One region of the Arthrobacter sp. Y3221114 genome, then DNA from elsewhere that is predicted to be linked to it. Evidence: riboswitches for the same ligand, from Rfam matches in the RefSeq annotation. Region 1 holds a riboswitch; each other region holds the start of a gene.
The links. A riboswitch is a leader RNA that binds a small molecule or an ion and turns the genes downstream of it on or off. The one in region 1 is predicted to bind S-adenosylmethionine.
Positions count from the first base shown of each region.

Region 1 (5,300 bases):
AGTTCCGGCACGACGTATTCCACGATGTCCTCGAAGGTGCCCGGGGTGATGGCGTAGGCCAGGTTGAACCCGTCCACGTCGGTCTCGTCGACCCACTCCGCGAGCTTGGCGGCCACCTCCGCGCCGGAACCGACGGTGATCGGGCCGAAGCCGCCGACGCCCACCCATTCGGCCAGCTGGCGGATGGTCCACGGCTTGCCGCTGTCGCCGGACGCCTTCTGGAAGGTCTCCACCGAGGACTGGATGGCATTGGACTTCACGTTTTCGCCGATCACGTCGTCCGGGCCGTAGGTGGAGAGGTCAACGCCCATCCAGCCGGAGATCAGGGCCAGAGCGCCGTTGATGTCCGCGTAGGACTTGTAGTCCTCGAATTTGGCCTGCGCGGTGGCGGTGTCCGGTCCGGTTACCACGGTCTGCATCGCGTAGATGCGTACGTCGTAGCGGTCGCGGCCCGCCGCTTCCACGGCGTCGCGGATCTTCTTCACCGACGCCGCGAGCATCTCCTTGGTCGGGCAGGTCACGAACACCGCCTCGGCGTTCCCGGCGGCGAACTCGGTGCCGCGCTTGGAGGCCCCGGCCTGGAAGATGACCGGGGTGCGCTGCGGGCTCGGCTCCGTGATCGCGATGCCGGGGACCTTGAAGTAGTTGCCCTCGTGCCGGATCTCGTGGACCTTGGCCGGGTCTGTGAAGACGCCGGTCTCGACGTCCTTGACCACGGCGTCGTCCTCCCACGAGCCCTCGAGCAGCTTGTAGATGACCTCGAGGTATTCGTCCGCGTGGTTGTAGCGCTCGTCGTGCTCCAGTTGGTCTTCCTGGCCCATGTTGCGCGCCGCCGAGGGCAGGTAACCGGTGACCACGTTCCAGCCGACTCGTCCGTTGGTCAGGTGGTCCAGCGTGGCCAGACGGCGGGCGAACGGGTACGGGTGCTCGTAGGCGGTGCCGGCGGTGACGCCGAAGCCGAGGTTTTCGGTCACTGCGGCCATCGCCGAGACCAGCATGAACGGATCATTCACCGGAACCTGTGTGCCGGCGCGCAGCGTGGTCTCGTTGGAGGACCCGAAGACGTCGTAGGTGCCGAGCACGTCGGCAATGAACAGGCCGTCGAACAGGCCCTTTTCCAGCACCTTCGCCAGGTGGGTCCAGTAGCCGATGGTGTTGTAGTTGGCGGACTTGTCCTGCGGGTGGCGCCACAGTCCGGGCGACTGGTGGCCCACGCAGTTCATGTCGAAGGCGTTGAAACGAATCTGGCGCCGGGGGTTGGGGTTCGGGTTGTTCAGGGTCATGTCAGGCTCCTTTTCTGATGAGAAGAGCCCGCGCCGGCCCTCCGTTGGGCATGCGGCTGCCAACGGAAGACCAACGAGAGATCGAGCTTCTCCATCGGTCCTGGCGGTAGCACCTTCCTCAAAGGAGGGGGTTGCTGCGGCGTCAACAAGCCAGGTCTCTCGGCCGCTCTGGATGGGTACCCCTCCATTGGACACCCGGGGACGTCCCGGAGGGAAATGTGTGCCGTCACGCGAGGTAACTCAGGACACAGGCTGCCTCCGCTGGGCGCGGACCACGGCTCCGGCCGCAAAGCACAGCAGGATCAGGACGACGACGGCGACCGCCAGCGGGACGCTGTTGCCAACCAGGGTCGGGAGGTTCTGCAGGATCAGCGCCAGGATTCCGAGCAGCCCGATCAGTCCGAGTGCAGGGGCGACGGTGCGTTTCCAGTCCCGAAGGGGCGCACCGTTCCGGCGGAAAAAGACCAGGACGGCTGCGCTGGTCAGCGTCATCAGCACCACGATTCCCAGCGACGCGAAGCCGGCGAACCAGGTGTAGAACTGCATGATCGGATCCCAGCCGGCCACGACGGCGGCCAGCAGGAACAGGGCCACCACCGTGTTGGCCGCCGCGGAGGCCAGATGCGGGGAGTGGTGCCGGGCGTGGGTGCTGGCCAGCTTGGCCGGGAAGATGCCCTGCCCGGCGACTTGGAAAAAGTAGCGGGAACCGATGTTGTGCAAGGACAGGATGCAGGCGAAGAGGCTGGTCGCCAGCAGCAGTTGGATGATGTGGCTGCCGGCCGTGCCCAGATAGAGCGTTGTGGTCTCCGAGAGCATGGTGCCCGGCGCGTCCGTGGCCTTTTGGACGATTCCGTCGTCGCCCCAGACGCTGATCAGCAGCCAGCTGGAGAGGGCGTAGAAGGCGCCCACCACAATGAGGGCCACATAGGTGGCGCGCGGGATGGTCTTGTCCGGGTCGCGTGCTTCGTCGCGGAAGACTGCGGTGGCCTCGAAGCCGATGAAACTCAGGATGGCGAACAGCAACGCGATGCCGGGCGCTCCGGACAGGACGGTGGACGGGGTGGCGAACCCGGTGGACAGGCCGCCGGCACCCCCTCCGTCAAAGATGATGAAGGCGTCCAGGACCAGCACGATCAGCACCTCGGCCACGAGCAGCACGGCCAACACCTTGCCGGAGAGTTCGATGTTGCGGTGTCCCAGCCAGGCGACGGCCGCCAGCGCGGCCGCGGCCCACACCCACCAGGGCAGTTCGGGGCCGCCGTAGGCGCGGACCACCTCGTCGACCGCCGGGGCGAAGAGGCCGTAGACGCCCGCTTCCAGGGCGAGGTAGGAGAGCAGGGCCACGAAGGCCGCCCCCAGGCCCGCCCTGCGGCCGAGGCCTTTGTCGACGTAGCTGTAGAACGCGCCGGCGGTTGGCACATGCGGTGTCATGGTGGTGAAGCCGACGGCAAACAACAGCAGAATTGCCATGGCCAGCAGGTAGATGAAGGGGAGGCCGGCGCCGTTGCCGCTGACAATGGCCAGCGGGACGGTTCCGCCGATGACGCCCAGCGGCGACGCGGCGGCCAGCACGATGAGCACGATGCTGGCGACACCCAGCCGGCCGGAGAGCCGCGGAGCGCCGGCCGCGCCGGCCGCGGCTTCGGGTGCCGCGAGGGTTGGATTACTGGTGGATACGGACATGGTGTGCGTTCTTCCTAGACGGCCGCGGAACGGGCGGCGGGGCTGACTGGCGGGCGGTCGGCGTCGGCAATGGCCTCGCCGATGGTCCACACGAAGGGGGGTTCCGTGGCGTTGACTTCCCAGTCGCCGACGATTCGGGATTTGTAGATGAACGGGTTGTGCGTCGCCACGGTGCGGGCGTTGCGCCAGTGCCGGTCCAGCGCCTTGTCGGTGCTGGTCGAGGAAGCACCGAGCGCGTCGAAGAGGGCGCCCGCGGCGTCCGGGACCAGGGTGCTGAGCACTATCTGCGCCCGGCCCGATTCCAGTTCGACGGCGATGTTGGCCGACTTTTCGGCGTCGGCATCCAGGCGCCGAGCCTCGAAAGCCCTGTCCAGGCTGCGGGCCACACTCAGGGTCGTCGCCGTCGCGGCGTAGGATGTGGCGCTGATTTCGCCGACGACTTGCAGGACTTGCGCGTCGTGCCGGACCAGCGGGGCGTTTCCGTGGCCGAACACCCGCTTACGGTCCCGCACGTTGTCTGCGGCTTCGGCGGTGACGGCCCGGGCGATACCGGCCAGGGTGACCAACAGGATGTGCTGGTAGAGCGCCGTCTGGTACGGGAAGCGGTCGGCGAAGGCTGACACGTTGGCCGGATCCACAACCGCGTCGGTAAACACGGTGGTGCCGCTGCCCGTTAGCCGCTGGCCGAAACCGTCCCAGTCGTCGAAGGTTTCCACGCCCGGCGTCTTGGTGGAGATGATCACCGAGGCATCGGAGCCGTCCGGGCGCTTGGCGGTGACATCGATCCAGTCCGCGAAGATGGTGCCGGTGGTGTAGAACTTGCGGCCGTTCAGCAGCAGCGTGCTGCCGGACTCGGACAGCACGGTGGCGGTTCCCCCGACACCCGGTTCGGTCCAGGCGTTGCCGGCCAGCTCGCCGGAGGCGAAGCGCCGCAGCCAGGCGCTGCGGTCCGAGGTGCGGCCGTGGTGGTACAGGTTCTCCTCAACCAAGGCAATGTGCGAACGCAGCGCCTGCGGAATATTGCTGTCTGCGGCGCCCAGCTCGATCAAGAGTTGGGTGAACTCTTCCCAGTCCAGCCCGTCGCCTCCGAACTCGGCCGGAATCCGGGCGGCGCCGAAGCCGGCGTCCTTCAGCCAGCCGATCTGTTCAAACGGCAGCTCGCGGGTGAGCTCGCGGCTCAGCGCCCCGGCTGCGATGCGCGCGAAGATCGGACGGTACTTGGCGGCTGCGGCGTGGAAGGCCGTGGCGATGTCGTCAATGGTTTCAGTCATGCTGGTTCTCCTGGAGGTTCTGCCGCGAGGGCGGGGTGATGGGGCCCGCGGTCGGCGGGCAGTCGTGATGGGGCCCGCGGTCGGCGGGCAGTCGTGATGGGGCCCGCGGCCGGCGGGCAGCCGGATGGGGCCCGCGGGCGGCGGGCAGTCATGATGGGGCCCGCGGGCGGCGGGGAATATTGCCTGCGCTAGGCGCGGGTCAGGTGTAGAGCGAAATCGGCTGGACGTCCCCGAGCAGGTAGTTGGCGCCGACCTCTACCTTCTTGTAGTCGACCGGGTCGTGCAGCGTGTGAGTGCGGATGTTCCGCCAGAAAATGTCCAGCCCGACCTCGGTTTTCGCGGAGGACGAGCCGGTGGTCTCGAAGATACGGTTCGCCACGTCCACGCCCACCTCGGTGGACACGACCTTGAGCCGCGCGATCTCGATCGCGATGTCCGCCCGGGCTTCCGCGGTCAGCTGCGCGCCGGCGGCGATGACCGCGTCGAACCGTGCATTCGTCCGGTGGGCCAGGGCTTCCACCGCGGCAACCCGCGAAGCCAGCTCGCCGTAGACCCGCTGGGTGAGCGGATCCTGGGCGTAGGTCTCCTGCGTGCTGAGGAACCAGGAGTTCCGGCGCGCCAGCGTGATCCGGCGTCCGCGGTCCAGCGCCCCCTGCGCGATGCCCAGGTAGAGGTTGCCGAAGGCCAGCTGGATGTACGGGGTGACCAGTGTGGAGAAAGGCTCATCCCCTACCTCGCCGATGATGTCCGCGGCGGTGACCTGCACGCCGTCGTACTTCACCGAACCACTGGCCGAGAGGCGTTGGCCCAGCGCGTCCCAGTCCCCGAGGTAGTCGATGCCCGTTCTGTCATGCTCCAGCGCTAGGGCCAGGAACGTGCCCTGCGCCGGCCCGGCCGTGATCACGGCGTTGACCAGGATGGCGTCACCGACGGAAGCGCCGGTGGAGAAGTGCTTGATGCCATTCAGCCGGTAGCCGTCGCCGTCGGGAACCAGTTCCAGATTCGGGTCCACGGGGTTCACGGAGTCGCCCCAGGACCAGCGGCCGAGCGCGGAGCGGCGGAG
Region 1 covers NZ_JBNHHW010000004.1:398,236-403,535, forward strand. Annotated here, with positions in the region: gene AC5RV3_RS11440 (LLM class flavin-dependent oxidoreductase) at 1-1,283, opposite strand, end outside; SAM riboswitch class I at 1,372-1,462, opposite strand; gene AC5RV3_RS11445 (APC family permease) at 1,524-2,966, opposite strand; gene AC5RV3_RS11450 (acyl-CoA dehydrogenase family protein) at 2,981-4,237, opposite strand; gene AC5RV3_RS11455 (acyl-CoA dehydrogenase family protein) at 4,437-5,300, opposite strand, start outside.

Region 2 (7,547 bases), on a different contig from region 1:
TGTTCCCCGGCGCGCAGCTCGACGACGGCCTGCTGGACATCATGACCATCTCCCCGCGTGGCCGGCTGGGCTGGCTAGGCGTGCTGGCCGGGCTCGCCAAACGCGGCCGGAGCGTGGATCCTTCGGTTGACTACTACCAGGGCAAGCACGTGGAGATCTACGCCGGCCGGCCCCAGGAGATGCAGCTGGACGGCGACCATATTGGCATGGGTTCCCGTTTGATGATGCGCGTCGATCCGGGCGCACTCGTGGTGCGGGTGGCGGCGGAATAGAAGCATAACGACGCCGGTGCGCGGCCTCGGGAGTGCCGCTGCTCACATTGCCGACACAGTTCGGAACATATCTTGAGGTACCCGTTGTTGTACGTGCTAGCGTTCAGCGTTTGCCGGTCACCCGCCGGTTGGCTTTTCGTCCCACACCACAAGGGGTTTTCCACCATGATTCGTCGTCGTTTGTCCGTCCTCGGTGCCGCCGCATCAGCCGCCCTGGTGCTGGCCGGCTGCAGCACGTCCTCGCCGTCGGAGTCGGAGCCGGCGACCTCTGCCGCCGCGACCACGCTGCAGGAGATCCAGGACGCAGGCGTGATCACCGTGGGGACCGAGGGGACCTACCGCCCGTTCAGCTTCCACGAAAACGGCACCGGCGACCTGACCGGTTACGACGTCGAAATCGTCACCGCGGTGGCGGAAAAGCTCGGCGTGGACGTGCAGTTTGAAGAGACCCAGTGGGATGCCATCTTCGCCGGGCTGGACGCGGGACGTTTCGACGTGATCGCCAACCAGGTTTCGATCAACGAAGACCGCCTAACCAAGTACGACTTCTCGGATCCGTACACCGTCAGCACCGGCGTAGTCGTCGTGAAGTCGGACAACAACGACATTTCCTCCCTGGCGGATCTGGAGGGCAAAACTTCCGCCCAGTCGCTGACCAGCAACTTCTACAAACTGGCCAAGGCCGCCGGCGCCGAGGTGCAGGCCGTGGAGGGCTGGGCGCAGGCGGTTTCGCTGCTGGAGCAGGGCCGCGTGGACGCCACCGTCAATGACAAGCTGACCTACCTGGACTACCAGGCCACCAACAACAACGAAGCCATCAAGGTAGCCGCCGAAACCGACGAAGAGACGCAGAGCGCCTTCGCCTTCCAGAAGGGCAGCGACGACCTGGTGGAGGCCTTTAACACGGCGCTGGAGGAGTTGCGCGCGGACGGGACGCTGGCGGAGATCTCCGAGAAGTACTTCGGCGCGGACGTCAGCAAGTAGAGGGGCTGGGTCTAAAGGGAAACGCTAACGTAGCCGTATGGACATCGACTGGGAGCTTGTCGGCAGTTCGCTCTGGCCTATCGTCCAGGGCGGGCTGACCGGCACCATCCCCCTCTCGCTGGCCAGTTTCGCCATCGGCCTGGCGCTGGCCCTGGTCGTTGCCCTCATGAGGTTGAGCCGCAACCGGCTCCTGGCCGGCATTGCCCGCGCCTACGTGTCGGTGATCCGCGGCACCCCGCTGCTGGTCCAACTGTTCGTGATCTTCTACGGCCTCCCGTCGATCGGCGTGGTGCTCGACCCGTGGCCGAGCGCGATCATCGCGTTCTCACTGAACGTGGGCGGCTATGCGGCAGAAATCATCCGCGCCGCGATCCTCTCGGTCCCCAAGGGTCAGTGGGAAGCCGGCCACACCATCGGGATGGCCGGCACCACCACCCTGCGCAGGATCATCCTGCCGCAGGCTGCGCGCGTATCGGTGCCGCCGCTGTCCAATACCTTCATCTCCCTGGTCAAGGACACCTCCCTCGCCTCGCTGATCCTGGTGACCGAGGCGTTCCGTGCGGCTCAGGAGATTGCGGCGTTCAGCCAGGAGTTCATGCTGCTCTACATAGAGGCCGCGGTTGTCTACTGGGTGTTCTGCCTGGTGCTGTCCGCCGGGCAGTCCCGACTGGAGAAGAGACTGGAACGCTATGTCGCCCACTGACATCCCTGCCGCCCCCGGCCCGCAGCCCGGCGCAGCCGGGCCCGTGCTCTCCGTGGAGGGGCTGCGCAAGTCCTTCGGCAGCAACCAGGTGCTCAAGTCCATCGACCTGTCCGTCCAGACGGGCGGGGTACTGGCCCTCATCGGGCCCTCCGGATCGGGCAAAACCACAGTGCTGCGTTGCCTGAACGGCTTGGAAACCCCCGACGGCGGCCGGGTCGCCTTTTCCGGCGGCCCAGCCGTGGACTTCGGTTCGCCGGTGAACCGGAAACAGATCGCCGCCCTGCGAGACCGCAGCGCCATGGTGTTCCAGCACTACAACCTGTTTCCCCACATGACCGTGCTGCAGAACATCATCGAGGGCCCGGTCCAGGTGCAGAAGCGGCCCAAGGCCGAAGCCGTGCGCGAGGCCAGGTCGCTGCTGGACCGCGTCGGGCTGTCCGGCAAGGAAGACCAGTACCCGCATCAGCTCTCCGGCGGGCAGCAGCAGCGGGTCGGCATTGTCCGGGCCCTGGCGCTCAAACCCTCGCTGCTGTTGTTCGACGAGCCCACGTCGGCGCTGGATCCCGAACTGGTGGGCGACGTGCTGCACGTGATCAAGGAACTGGCCGACGAAGGCTGGACCATGGCCCTGGTGACCCACGAGCTGGCCTTCGCCCGTGAGGTGGCCAGCGAAGTAGTGTTCATGGACGGCGGCGTGGTCGTCGAACGCGGGCACCCCGAACAGGTGCTGCGCGAACCGAAGGAAGAGCGCACCCAGCAGTTCGTCCACCGGCTGCTGAACCCGTTCTAACGCCACGCCCACCCAAAATTCATCTGATGTCCATTGGGATGGCAGAATGTAAACTTCCATGCACCGTTCCGCATGGCAGGCTCGTTCCGGCCGGAAGCTTCCATCCCGCGTTTTCTCCTCTGCGGAAACCTCCGGCCACGAAAGGCAGAACCATGGCCACCTCCTTGGCTACCAAGTCCTTGACGGCACAGACGGCTTCCGAGGCGCACGATCTTCTGAATGCTGCGGTCGAAGAGTTGCAAAAGATCGCGGCCCTCGACGGCGATTGCGGCATCCTGGTCACGCGCACCGGCCCCGGACATTTCACCGTGGAGCTGAGCGACGACGTGCCCTACGGCATCACCCAGGAATCCCATCTGTACTAAGCCGCGTGCGGGCCGGTCATGTTTTGTGACGCCGGCCGGACCTCCGGAATGAAGCAACGGCCGGCCCCGGTGGGATAATTTCGCCCATGGCTCCAGCAATTGCGTACCAAGGCGAACCCGGCTCGAACTCCCATATGGCTTGCCGTGAAGTGCGCCCCGGTTGGGAAGCGGTGCCGTGTGCCAGCTTCGAGGACGCCTTCGCCGCCGTCACGGGCGGCGAGGCCGAACTGGCCATGATTCCCATCGACAACTCGATCGCCGGCCGGGTGGCGGACATCCACGCACTGCTGCCCAAGACCACCCTGCAGATCGTGGAGGAATTTTTCCTGCCCATCCGTTTCAGCCTGCTGGGCATACGCGGGGCCACCGTGGAGCAGGCCAGGGAGGTGCACAGCCACATCCACGCGCTGGGCCAGTGCCGGAAGCTTATCCGCAGGCTCGGGCTTACTCCGGTGATCGCCGGCGACACCGCAGGTTCGGCCCGAGAGGTGGCCGAGTGGAACGACCCGGCCAAGGTCTCGCTGGCGCCGCCGATGGCTGCCGAGCTCTACGGCCTGGAAGTCTTCGCCGAAAATGTCGAAGACGATCCGACGAACACCACCCGGTTCGTGGTGCTGGCCGACCGCCGGCCGGTCCCGTCCCGCGAAGATTTGCCCGGCCCGGCCGTGACCAGCTTCGTCTTCCGTGTGCGGAACGTGCCGTCGGCGCTGTACAAGGCCCTGGGCGGATTCGCCACCAACGGCATCAACATGACCAGGCTGGAGAGCTACATGGTGGGCGGCGAGTTTGCCGCCACCATGTTCATGGTGGACGTCGAAGGGCACCCGGACGACCAGGCCATGGTCCACGCCTTCGAGGAACTGGACTTCTTCACCACGGAAATCCGCATTCTGGGCGTCTACCCTGCGCATCCGTTCCGCCAACAGACCGTGCGCCCCGGCGGCGTCGCCCGGTAGCAGTCGGGCGACAGCCGTCGGGCAACAGCCGTCAGGCGGCAACCGTCGGGCAGCCGCAAGTAAAACGCGGCATTTGACGAAGTATTACCGGCGTTTGACCCAGGCCCTTCCCCGCTCTTAGCGTGGAGACGAATCAAGAGTGCCAACTGCACAGCCCTGGCTGGTTGGCCGGCAACCCTCTACCGTAGCGGGGTGCTCCAGGTGATGATTCGGCCCGCCGGGTATGTCGGCAGGCAAGTACGCGTATCCTCCCGCAGCAGCCCGGCAGCAGCGGATGCGCCCAAGCCCCAAGGACGCCATGTCGCTACACAATGACCTGACACCCAACACATTGCGCTCCGCCTTCGGCCGCTTCCCCTCGGGTATCGCGGCGCTGTGCGCGATCGTCGACGGCGAGCCCCAGGGCATCGTCGCCTCCTCGTTCACCGTCGGCGTCTCCCTCGAGCCGCCGCTAGTGATGTTCGCCGTGCAAAACACCTCCCGGACCTGGCCGGTGGTCCGGCGGGCCGACCGGATCGGAGTCTCGGTGCTCGGCACCGGGCACGACGGCGTCTGCCGCCAGATCGCGTCCAAGAACGGTGACCGCTTTGCCGGACTCCGCCTGCACGGCACGGACGACGGCGCGCTGTTCCTGCACGACGCGGCGCTGTGGCTGGACTGCTCGGTGCACCAGGAGGTCCCGGCCGGGGACCACCACGTCGTGCTGCTGCAGGTGCACGGCCTGTCCACGCACGACGGCACCCACGAGCCCCTGGTCTTCCACGATTCCGGGTTCCGCCGGCTGGAACAGCCGGCCTTCGTCTAGGCAGAAAAGTTCCCGCACCGGCGGCAGCCGTCGGCTAGGGCAGCGGCCTTCCCCGGGCCGCCACCCACAGGGAGTACCACTCCTGGCGGGTCATCGCCGCTCCGACCGCCTCCGCCTGGGCGCAGGCCCGGATCCGGTCCGGGCTGCTGGTACCGATGACAGGCCGGATGCCCGCGGGATGCCGCAGCAGCCAGCCCAGCACCACGGCTTCCGGAGGGCAGCCCTTGTCCCGGGCAAGTTCCGTGACCAGGGCAGCGGCCGAATGGTCCGCGGAGAGTGGGGCATCCGCCCGTGCGGAAGCATCCGTCGTCACAGCCCCCTCTGCCGTCCGGCCGTGATTCTGCCCGGTCCCGGCGGCGGGCGTTCCCGCGCCGGCCGCCGCGTCGGCCAGGCCTGCCGCACGGCCGCTGTAGCGGCCCTGGGCCAGCGCGCCCCAGGCCTGCAGTTCCACCCCGTTGGCGGCGCAGTATTCCAAGGTGCCGTGCGGGAACCTGGTGCCCGTTCCGTCCGGGTGGTTCACCAGCACGGCGGACTCCAGCCAGTCGCGTCGGTACAGGCTCATTTCGAGCTGGTTCACCGCCAGCGGCTCGTCCAGCGCCGACTGCAGCCAGCGCATTTGGTCGCCGGACATGTTCGAGACACCAAGCCGGCGGACCTTCCCGGCCATCCGGAGCTCGTTGAACGCCGCGGCGATCTCTTCGGCCGGCGCCAGCGGGTCCGGCCGGTGGATCAGCAACGTGTCCAGGTGATCGGTATGCAGCCGGCGCAGGCTTTCGTCGGTGCGGGCCAGGATGGCTTCGCGCGAGGAGTCGTACTGCCCGGCCAGGCCGGGGACCGGCAGCCGGATGCCGCATTTGCCCTGCAGCTGGATCGAGTCGCGCAGCTCGGGACGTTCGGCCAGCACCCGCCCGAACGCCGCCTCGGCCTTGCCGTGGGCGTAGATGTCGGCGTGGTCGAACGTCGTGATCCCGGCCTCCAGCGCCGCCGCGACGGCCACATGCGCGGCGGCGACGTCGGCCGCTTCCAGCGGCCCGCTCCCCCAGCCGCCGCCCAAACCCATGCACCCGAAAATGAGCCGGGATCCGGCGTCGTCCATTGGTAGTTCCCCCTTCGCTGGGCAGGTTCCCAGCGTACGACGGCGGCGCCCGGGGAGGCATCGGCGCCGGCAACCCGGGGTGACGCAGACACCGAAGATCTTGCCTCGCAGCAGGGCGGGCCCTGCCCGATGGGCCACCCGCACCACAGGCTCGTCCCCCGGCCCCGTGAGGCGGTTCACCAGTGGCGGCTCAGCGTGTCCCAAGCTTCACCCGGTGTGGCGGCGGAGGAACGCCACGCTGCGCTCCAGCACCTGCCATGCCGCCTCCAGCTCCAGGTTGAACTGGAACTGGTGCCCCAGCCCGGCGCCCGTTTGGGGGAAGAACTCCTCCACCACCGCGCCCTTGGCCCGCAGTGCTTCGACCAGCCCGAGCGAGTGCGGCAGCAACGGGTCGGTGTTGCCTGCAGAAACGAGAGCCGGCGGGTAGTTGGCGCCCACATGCCGCGCAACGGAGGCCAGGGCGATGTACGGCCGCTCCAGATAGTCCTTTGCCCCGGTGTAGGACCACAGCACCGTCCGCAGGTAGTTCTGGTTCCCGGCTTGGTCCGCCCCGGCGAGCGATAGATCGTACGCCCCGCAGTGCAACAGCACGGCGCGCAGCCGGTCCGGCCTGGTGGGCGAGGCAATGCCCAGCCTCTTGGCATAGTCAGGGTCGGCGATGACCAGCGCCAGTTGCGCAGCGATCTGTGCGCCCGCCGAGTCCCCGGCCAGCACGATCCGCTCGGTATCGATGTGCAGCCGGTCGGCATTGTGCTCCAGGTAGCGCAGCGCGGCGGCTGTTTGGCGCACCGGGGCGGGGTAGCGGCGCACGTGGGCCAGCGAATAGTCCACCCCCACGGCGGTGAAGCCGTAGGAGGCGAGGATCCGAAGGTAATTGGCGACGTCGTTCTTGGTGCCGGAGATCCAGGCCCCGCCGTGAATCCAGACGATCGTGGGAAGGCGCAGCGAATCCTGGGCCGCCTTGTCCGGGAAGAACACGTCCAGGTGGGTATGCCCGTGGTTGCTGAGGTACTCCTGATTCAACACTTCGCTGATGCCGTCCGGCACATGCCTTGCCATGGCCCGGGCCGTGCGCCGGCCGTCCCGCTCGGACAGCACCCGCAGCAGCACCGCCAGCGGCCGGGGGCTGAAGCGCAGCCAGAAGACCAGGCCGCCGGCAAGAGCCGCCGGGACGGTGATGAGCACCGCGATGGCTGCCAGTGCGCGGCGGAAACGGACCCGCATTGCTTCCTCCCGATCGGCCGGTAGTGAACCAATCGTGAGGCCGCCCCGCCCGCAGGGCAAGCCCCTCCCCCGCCTCCCGCCAACGGCCGGCAAGCCCCGCCGGCCAAAGGGCCGGAATGCCTGTCAGCCGAGGGCAACCACCAGGCTCAGGCCGGCCAGCGCCAACGCGACCGGCGTCATGGTCCACCGCTCGGGCTTGCTGCGCGAGATGGCGTTCATGAGGACGCCGACGAACAGGTACGCCGTCAGGATCCAGATCAAGACGAGCGAAGCGGTCTCCGGCAGCGTGTCGAGAAGCTGGGCCCGGTCCATGATGATGAACGCGAAGAACGCATACAGGACTACCGAGACC
Region 2 covers NZ_JBNHHW010000002.1:257,576-265,122, forward strand. Annotated here, with positions in the region: gene AC5RV3_RS05240 (diacylglycerol/lipid kinase family protein) at 1-272, shown strand, start outside; gene AC5RV3_RS05245 (amino acid ABC transporter substrate-binding protein) at 438-1,256, shown strand; gene AC5RV3_RS05250 (amino acid ABC transporter permease) at 1,300-1,959, shown strand; gene AC5RV3_RS05255 (amino acid ABC transporter ATP-binding protein) at 1,946-2,749, shown strand; gene AC5RV3_RS05260 (hypothetical protein) at 2,902-3,114, shown strand; gene AC5RV3_RS05265 (prephenate dehydratase) at 3,201-4,070, shown strand; SAM riboswitch class IV at 4,202-4,316, shown strand; gene AC5RV3_RS05270 (flavin reductase family protein) at 4,369-4,875, shown strand; gene AC5RV3_RS05275 (aldo/keto reductase) at 4,910-5,971, opposite strand; gene AC5RV3_RS05280 (alpha/beta hydrolase) at 6,179-7,195, opposite strand; gene AC5RV3_RS05285 (hypothetical protein) at 7,319-7,547, opposite strand, start outside.
Region 2: linked by a shared signal. The riboswitch ahead of AC5RV3_RS05270 (flavin reductase family protein) and the one ahead of AC5RV3_RS11440 (LLM class flavin-dependent oxidoreductase) in region 1 are both predicted to bind S-adenosylmethionine.

Region 3 (7,547 bases), on a different contig from region 1:
CCAGCACCGTGAAGTCCTGCAGCAGTTCCCATGCGGCCGCATCGCACAGCACGATGTCGGCACGGCGGAAGGTGTAGCACGGACTGCGCCCGGACGTGGCGGGGTCCCCGAACGGCGTGGGCCGGAAGGTGAAGCCGTCGATCATGTCCGGGTTGGCCGCCGCCTCCACGAAGAGCTCGACGCCGCCGCCGGACGTGGCGTCCAGCGGAACGTAGGCGTTCCGCGGCTCGATGGCCTTGATGATCCGTCCCTGCGGAGTGTAGATCAGCCCTTCGGCCTGGAAGCCCGGGATGCCGGGCGTGAACCCCGGGTCCAGGAGCAGTTCCGGCCGATGACCGGCGTCCACGTGCCATTCCGCGGGGATCTGTCCAGTGATCCGAAACCAGGTCGTGGACCAGGCCGGACCCCACATGCTGCCCGCCGCGAAGTCCGTAAAGGTTTCCGCAGCCGCCTCCGCGAAGGGGATCGGCTCGCCGGGACCCTGCCAGGCCTGGAGCCGGACCGGCACCGCCGCGGCGTAAACGGCCGGTTGCAGCCGTTCGACCATGAACCGGCGGATCCGCGCCGAAACCTGCGCCCCGTCGTCGTGCATGGCACCGTCCTTTCGGTCAGAGCGGTTGTTCAACCCTTGACGGCGCCGGCCATGGCAAAAGAACCGCCGATCCCGCGTGACACCAGGATGTAGAGCAGCACCACCGGCACCGAGTACAGCACCGAGAACGCCGCCAGCTGCCCATAGGCTATGGCACCATGCTGGCCGAAGAAGCTGAAGATGCTCACCGCTGCCGGCTGCTTGGCGGAAGAGAGCAGCAGGATGAAGGGAACAAAGAAGTTCCCCCACGCTTGGATGAAGACGAAGATGAAAACCACCGCCAGCCCCGGACGCATGAGCGGAACCACGATCCTGGCGAGGGCGTTCATCGCCGAGGCACCGTCCACCCAGGCCGCTTCTTCCAGGCTGACCGGGACCGAATCCATAAAATTCTTCGTCATCCAGATCGCCATCGGCAGTGATGATGCCGCCATGAAGAACGTGGTGGCCGCCAGCGAGTCCAGGAAGTTCAATTGCACGAACAGGCCGTAGACCGGAACCATGATCGCCGTGACCGGCAGGCAGGTTCCGAAGAGCACGACGTACAGGAACGGTTTGTTGAACCGCATCTGGTAGCGCGAGAGCGGGTAAGCGGCCAGCACGGCCGCCAGCACTGTGACCACGGCCGTACCGCCGGCAAGCATGAAGCTGTTGAGCAGCGGAACGAAGGTCAGGTCTGCGGTGAGCACCGCGGCGTAATTGGCCACCGAGATAGCGGACGGGAGCCGGGTCTGGTAACTGGCCTGTGCATCGAGCGACGCCAGGAGCAGCCAGCTCAACGGCAGCAGGAAGCAGGCGGCGACGACCAGCAGCGAGATGTTCGCCAGCACGGCAACGGTAGTTCCCCGGCCGGAGGCCACGGACAACGGTCCGGAGCGGTTCATCTGCTCAGCCCTTCCTTTCGCGCAGCGCTCGGATGTAGATGACGGAGAAGACCGCCCCGATCAACAGCATGACGACGGCGATGGCGGTCCCGTAGCCCACGTCGCTGTAGCGGAATGCCTCTTCGTAGGCCATCAGCGGCAGCGTGGTGCTGGCTCCTGCCGGACCGCCCGCGGTCATCACGTAGATGAGCGTGAAAACCGACAGGGTCTGCAAGGTGATGAGCATCAGGTTGGTGGCAATGCTGCGCCGGATCATCGGCAGCGTGATGTACCACAACCGCTTCGACCCGCCGGCGCCGTCGATCATCGCCGCTTCCGTGATTTCCTCCGGCACATCGTTGAGCGCCGCCTGATACACCATCATGGAAAACGCCGTTCCCCGCCAGATATTGGCCAGGATCACTGCCAGCATCGGAAACGTAAACAGCCAATCGGTGGCATCGAGGCCGAAGACGGCGGAGAGTTGGTTCAATGTTCCGTCCCGGTTGAAAAAGGCATAGGCGACGAAGCCGGCCACGATTTCGGGCAGCACCCAGGCCGCGACCACGCAGACACCCACGACTGCGGAAACCGCCTTGCTTGCTTTCGTCATCAGCAACGCGATCGCCAGGCCCAGCAGGTTCTGCCCGATCACGGCCGAGACAAGCACGAAAATGACGGTCAGCCAGAGCGACTGCAGGAAGTCGGGGTCGCCGAGCAGCTCCGTATAATTTTCCAACCCGACCCACTGCGGGTCCTTGGCCGCGACGCCGGTCAGCGAAGCATTGGTCAAGGATCCATAGAAGGACCAGAGGATCGGTCCGGCCAGGAACACGCCCAGCAATGCCACGGCCGGGCCAAGCGGCAGCAGCCGCAGGGCAGTCCTCCCCGGCGTACGGCGAGGGCGGCGCAGCTCAGTGCCACGCTGCCTTTCAGCGGCGCGGGCCACCACATCGGCGGTCAAGGCTGCTACTTCTGTACTACGTTTTCTTCGCCGACAAGGTCGGTGACGGCGGCGTCGTAGTCAGCCGCGGCCTCCTCAGGTGTCTTCTTCCCCATCATCACCGCTTCGGTGGCTTCCTGGACAGCGGTTGATATCTGCGGATAGTCCGCCGTGGCGGGCCGGTAGTGCGTCACCGAGACCAGTTCCGAGACCTCGCCCACAAACGGGTTGGCGTCCAGGTAGGCGGGGTCCTCGGCGACATCGGTACGCACTGCGATCTGGGAATTGGCCACGGTGTACTCCAGCGAGTTCTCCTGGCTCATCACCTCCGTCAGGAACTCAAACGCGAGATCCGGATTCGCCGAATTGGCCCCGACCGCGAGCGTCCAACCGCCGGACATACTGACCGCGCCCGGCTCCTGGCCGTTCTGAGTCGGGAACGGAGCCACGCCCATCACGTCGGTATATTCGGGCCAGTCCACCAGACCTCCCTCTTCCCAGAACGACGGCGAGTAGGAACCTTCCACGGTTCCGCCGAGTTTGTCCTCGGGGAAAAGCTGCCCGAAGACCATTTGCCACACGTTTGGATCCAGCGCCTCGGCCGGGCTTACTGCGAGTTCTTCCTGATAAAGAGTCTCCAGGAAGGCCAGGGAGTCGACGAAGCCTTGAGAGCCCACCACCCACTTGCCCTCATCGGCGTCGTAGAGCGTGTCGCCGGTGCCATAGAGCAGTTCATAGAAGCTCTGCATGACGGTACCTTCGCCGGTGCCCGTGCCGGCGTACATGTTGAACGGAACCACCTCCGGTTGGGAGGATTTGATGGCCCGGGCGGCCTCCAGAATGGCGTTCCAGTCCTTGGGTGCCCAGGGGACGTCGACGCCGGCTGCTTCCAAGACGTTCTTGTTGTACCAGATGGCGCGTGTATCGGTGCCCAGTGGCACTGCGTAGATACTGCCGTCGTCTGCACGCCCGGCTTCCTTGGCCCCTTCGTTGAAATTCGCCCAGTCGTCCCACTCGGCCAGATAAGGATCCAGGTTCAACAAGTAGCCGGCGTCTACATCCGAACGGATCTTGAAAGTGTCCTCATAGAAGACGTCCGGGGCGGTGTCCGGGGAGCGCTGGGACAGGGCGAGCTTGGTGGCGTAATCTTCGTCGCTGCCAGTAATGGGCTCCAAATTGACCGTCACGCCTTCGTGGGCGGCCTCAAAGTCTGATTTCGCCTTCTTCATCAAGCCGTCCATCGTGGCGTTGGCTTCGGTCGTCTGGTAAACGATCCGCAATGCGGCGCCTTGGTCCGTTCCGCCCTCACCGCCGCCGCCTCCACCGGCGCAGCCAGCCAGTGCCAGTGTGCCTATCGCCAACAGGGACACTTTCACAGTGGAGTCACGCAGCATAGTTCCCCCCTTGTAGTGGAGGCCTCCGGGCCAGACGTCGGATGGCGCGCCCGCGGGCCTATCGGCATGCTACCGACAGGCTCCATCAAATGGATTTATTCGTTCCAACCGTGATCAAACTGCAATGGTCACTCGTTCAGCAACCGGTCTCCGCCCTCGACGGAGCCAGTGCTGTTGCCGTTGGCGACGTCAGCCCTGCGCGAAGAACGCCTCGGTGAGGGCCTCGTGCAGCTGGTGGATATCGGTGAGGAAACCGTCGTGGCCCAGCGGCGTTTCGATGGTGTGGACCTTGACTGCCCCGGGCAGCGCCTCGGCCAGCTGCCGCGACTGTTCCGGAAAGTACAGGCGATCGGAATCCACCGCGGCGACGAAGAACTGCGTGTCGGTGAGACCGCCCAGCGACTGCTCCAGCGAGCCTCGGCCCCGGGCGACGTCGTGGCTGATGAGGGCCTCGGTGAGCAGGATGTAGCTGTTGGCGTCAAAGCGCGCGACGAGCTTGTCCGCCTGGTAGTCGAGGTAGCTTTCCACTGCATAGCGGCCACGGGCGGACGGCGTGATGCCGCCGTACGGCTGCTCCTCCGCCTGCGGCTTGCGGCCGAACCTGTACTCCAGCTCCGGCTCTGAGCGGTAGTTGATGTGTGCGATGCGCCGGGCAATGCCGAGTCCGGCCTCGGGAGCGGGACCATCGTAATAGTCGCCGCCGGCGAAGTGCGGGTCCAGCCGGATGGCCGCGACCTGCGCCTGCGCGAAGGCAATCTGCTCGGCGGTGCTCGCGGCGCCGCACGCCAGGACGGCGCACCGGGCGGTGCGCTCCGGGAACGTCGCCGCCCATTCAAGCGCGCGGGCGCCACCCATCGACCCGCCGAGCACCGTGTGCCAGCGCCGGATACCCAGTGCGTCGGCCAGACGCGCCTCCGCCCGGACGGAGTCGCGGATCGTGACGAACGGGAAGCGCGAACCCCACGGCGTCCCGTCCGGTGCCGGCGACGAGGGACCAGTGGAGCCGTAGCAGCCGCCGACCATGTTGGCGGCCACTACGAAATAGCGCTCCGTGTCGATCGTGGCACCGGGACCTACCAGGTCATCCCACCAGCCGTCCTCATGCGAGTAGCCGCGTGCGACATGCGTGCTGCCGGTCAGGGCGTGCTGTATCAGGACTGCGTTGGACGCGTCCGCGTTCAAGGTGCCCCAGGTTTCAAAGCCGAGGACCACCTCGGGCAGATAGCCGCCGGCCTCCAACTCCAGCGCACCGACCGGCATCCGGCGCAGGATGCCGTCGGTCGCCTGTTCCACCAGTTCCTGCGGTTGCACTATCGTCACGCTGCGCTCTACCTGCTTGCCTAGTCGTCCGCGCCCTTGGCGGCGCGGAAACCGGCCTCCAGATCGGCGATGATGTCGTTGACGTTCTCGATGCCCACGGACAGCCGGACCAGCCCGTCGGTCACCCCGGCCGCGAGCCGCTCCGGGGCGGAGAGCTGGGCATGCGTGGTCGACGCCGGGTGGATCACCAGCGAGCGGACATCGCCCAGGTTGGCCACGTGCGAGTGCAGTTCAAGGCCGTCCACAAAGCGCTTGCCGGCCTCGATGCCGCCCTTGATCTCGAACGAGACGATGGCGCCCGTGCCCTTCGGGCCGTACTTGCGGCCGCGGTCGTACCACGGGCTGGAGGGCAGGCCGAGGTACGCGACGGAGGCAACGTCGTCGTGCTCTTCCAGGAATTCCGCCACCTTCTGCGCGTTGGCCACGTGCCGCTCCACGCGCAGGCTCAGCGTCTCCAGCCCCTGGGCAATCAGGAACGCGTTGAACGGCGAGATCGCGGACCCCAGGTCGCGCAGCAACTGCACCCGGGCCTTGAGGATGTAGGCCAGGTTGGCGCCCAAAGCGCCGTTGACGCCGAGGTCGCGGGCGAAGACCAGCCCGTTGTAGGTCTCGTCCGGCGTGTTGAACCCGGGGAACTTCCCGGGGTCCGCGGCGAAATCGAACGTTCCGGCATCCACGATCACGCCGCCGATGGCCGTCCCGTGGCCGCCGAGGTACTTGGTGGCCGAGTGGAGCACGATGTCGGCCCCCCACTCGATCGGTCGGATCAGGTACGGGGTTGCCAACGTGTTGTCGACGATCAGTGGCACACCGTTCTCATGGGCGATGGCGCTGACCGACTCCAGATCCAGCACGTCCTGGCGCGGATTGGAGACCACCTCACCGAAGAACGCCTTGGTGTTCGGCTTCACGGCATCGCGCCACTGCTGCAGGTTATCCGGATCCTCGACGAATGTGACGTCGATGCCGAACTTGGGCAGCGTGGTGCGGAGCAGGTTGTAGGTGCCGCCGTACAGGCTGGGGCTGGCCACGATATGGTCGCCGGCCTCGGCGAGGTTCAGGATGGAGAACGTGGATGCTGCCTGTCCCGAGGCAAGCAACAGGGCGCCCACGCCGCCCTCCAGGTTGGCGATCCGGGTCTCCACAGCCTCGGTGGTGGGGTTGCCGATCCTGGTGTAAATCGGCGCAAGTTCGGAGAGGGCAAAACGGTCCGCGGCGCTCTGCGTGCTGGGGAAGACGAACGAGGTGGTCTGGTAGATCGGAAGGGCGCGGGCGCCCGTTGCGGCATCCGGCTCCTGGCCTACGTGAATCTGACGGGTCTCAAAGGACCAATCTGCAGTGGACATGGTGCAACTCCTTCAGTGGAAGGGGCCATCCGGGATCCGGCCGTGCCGGCATGTCTGTCCCGGGTGTGACCCGCGCTTGCGCACCGCCTTATGGCGGCTGCCTGGTCTTCACCCGGGGCACCCCACCGCGGTTGGAGGGTTGCCGGCCAGCAAACCGGGGTTTCGCGCTGGCACTCATGACCTGCCTCCAGTCTCCGCAGACAAGCCGGCGGCCGCAACAATATGACACCTTATGACTGGCCGCTCACCGCCCGCCCGCCTGTCCGCCTGCCCGCCGCCACTTTCCCCTGGGAGGCATGCCGGTCGGGCGGAATCCCCGTCAGGAACGCCGCGCCCCGCACGAGCCGCAAGCTGAGTGACTTAGGTCACCCTAAGTCGAGAGCGGGTTCACAAAGTGCCAAGATAATGCCATGCGCTTCGACCATGTTTCTTATGCTGCTGAACCCGACGGTCTGGCTGCCACCTCCGAGCGGATCTCCAGAGCCCTGGGCATCGACGCCGTCAAGGGCGGGGTTCACCCACGCTTCGGCACCCGCAATATGATCTTCCCCCTCACCGACCACCACTACCTGGAGGTGGTGGAGGTTCTCGACCACCCCGCTTCCGACAAAGCCCCCTTTGGCCAGGCCGTGCGGGCGCGCTCCGAGGCCGGCGGCGGCTGGATGGGCTGGTGCGTGGCAGTCGAGGACCTGACCCCGTTCGAAGAACGGCTGGGCCGCCACGCGGTTCCCGGCAACCGCAAGTTCCCGGACGGACAGGAACTGAGCTGGCAGCAGATCGGGATCAAGGGCCTGATCGCCGACCCGCAGGTGCCCTACATGTTGCGCTGGGATGACGGCACGGAGCCGCTGCATCCGTCCAACGCCCGCCCCGCAACGGTCAAGCTGATCGGCCTGACCATCGCCGGCTCCTCCGAGCGGGTGGCGGACTGGCTCGGCACCCCGGTCGACGGCCTGCTCGACGACGTCAAGGTGGCTTGGTCGGCCCCTAACGGCACGCCCGGCATCCTGTCCGTTCGCTTCGAAACCGCCAACGGGATCGTCGAACTCTGAGTTCTCGCGGCATCGCTCCGTTTCGGGCGTCCGCTCC
Region 3 covers NZ_JBNHHW010000007.1:150,465-158,011, forward strand. Annotated here, with positions in the region: gene AC5RV3_RS15240 (alpha-mannosidase) at 1-592, opposite strand, end outside; gene AC5RV3_RS15245 (carbohydrate ABC transporter permease) at 622-1,476, opposite strand; gene AC5RV3_RS15250 (carbohydrate ABC transporter permease) at 1,481-2,368, opposite strand; gene AC5RV3_RS15255 (extracellular solute-binding protein) at 2,425-3,792, opposite strand; gene metX (homoserine O-acetyltransferase MetX) at 3,982-5,052, opposite strand; gene AC5RV3_RS15265 (bifunctional o-acetylhomoserine/o-acetylserine sulfhydrylase) at 5,133-6,458, opposite strand; SAM riboswitch class IV at 6,526-6,640, opposite strand; gene AC5RV3_RS15270 (VOC family protein) at 6,869-7,510, shown strand.
Region 3: linked by a shared signal. The riboswitch ahead of AC5RV3_RS15265 (bifunctional o-acetylhomoserine/o-acetylserine sulfhydrylase) and the one ahead of AC5RV3_RS11440 (LLM class flavin-dependent oxidoreductase) in region 1 are both predicted to bind S-adenosylmethionine.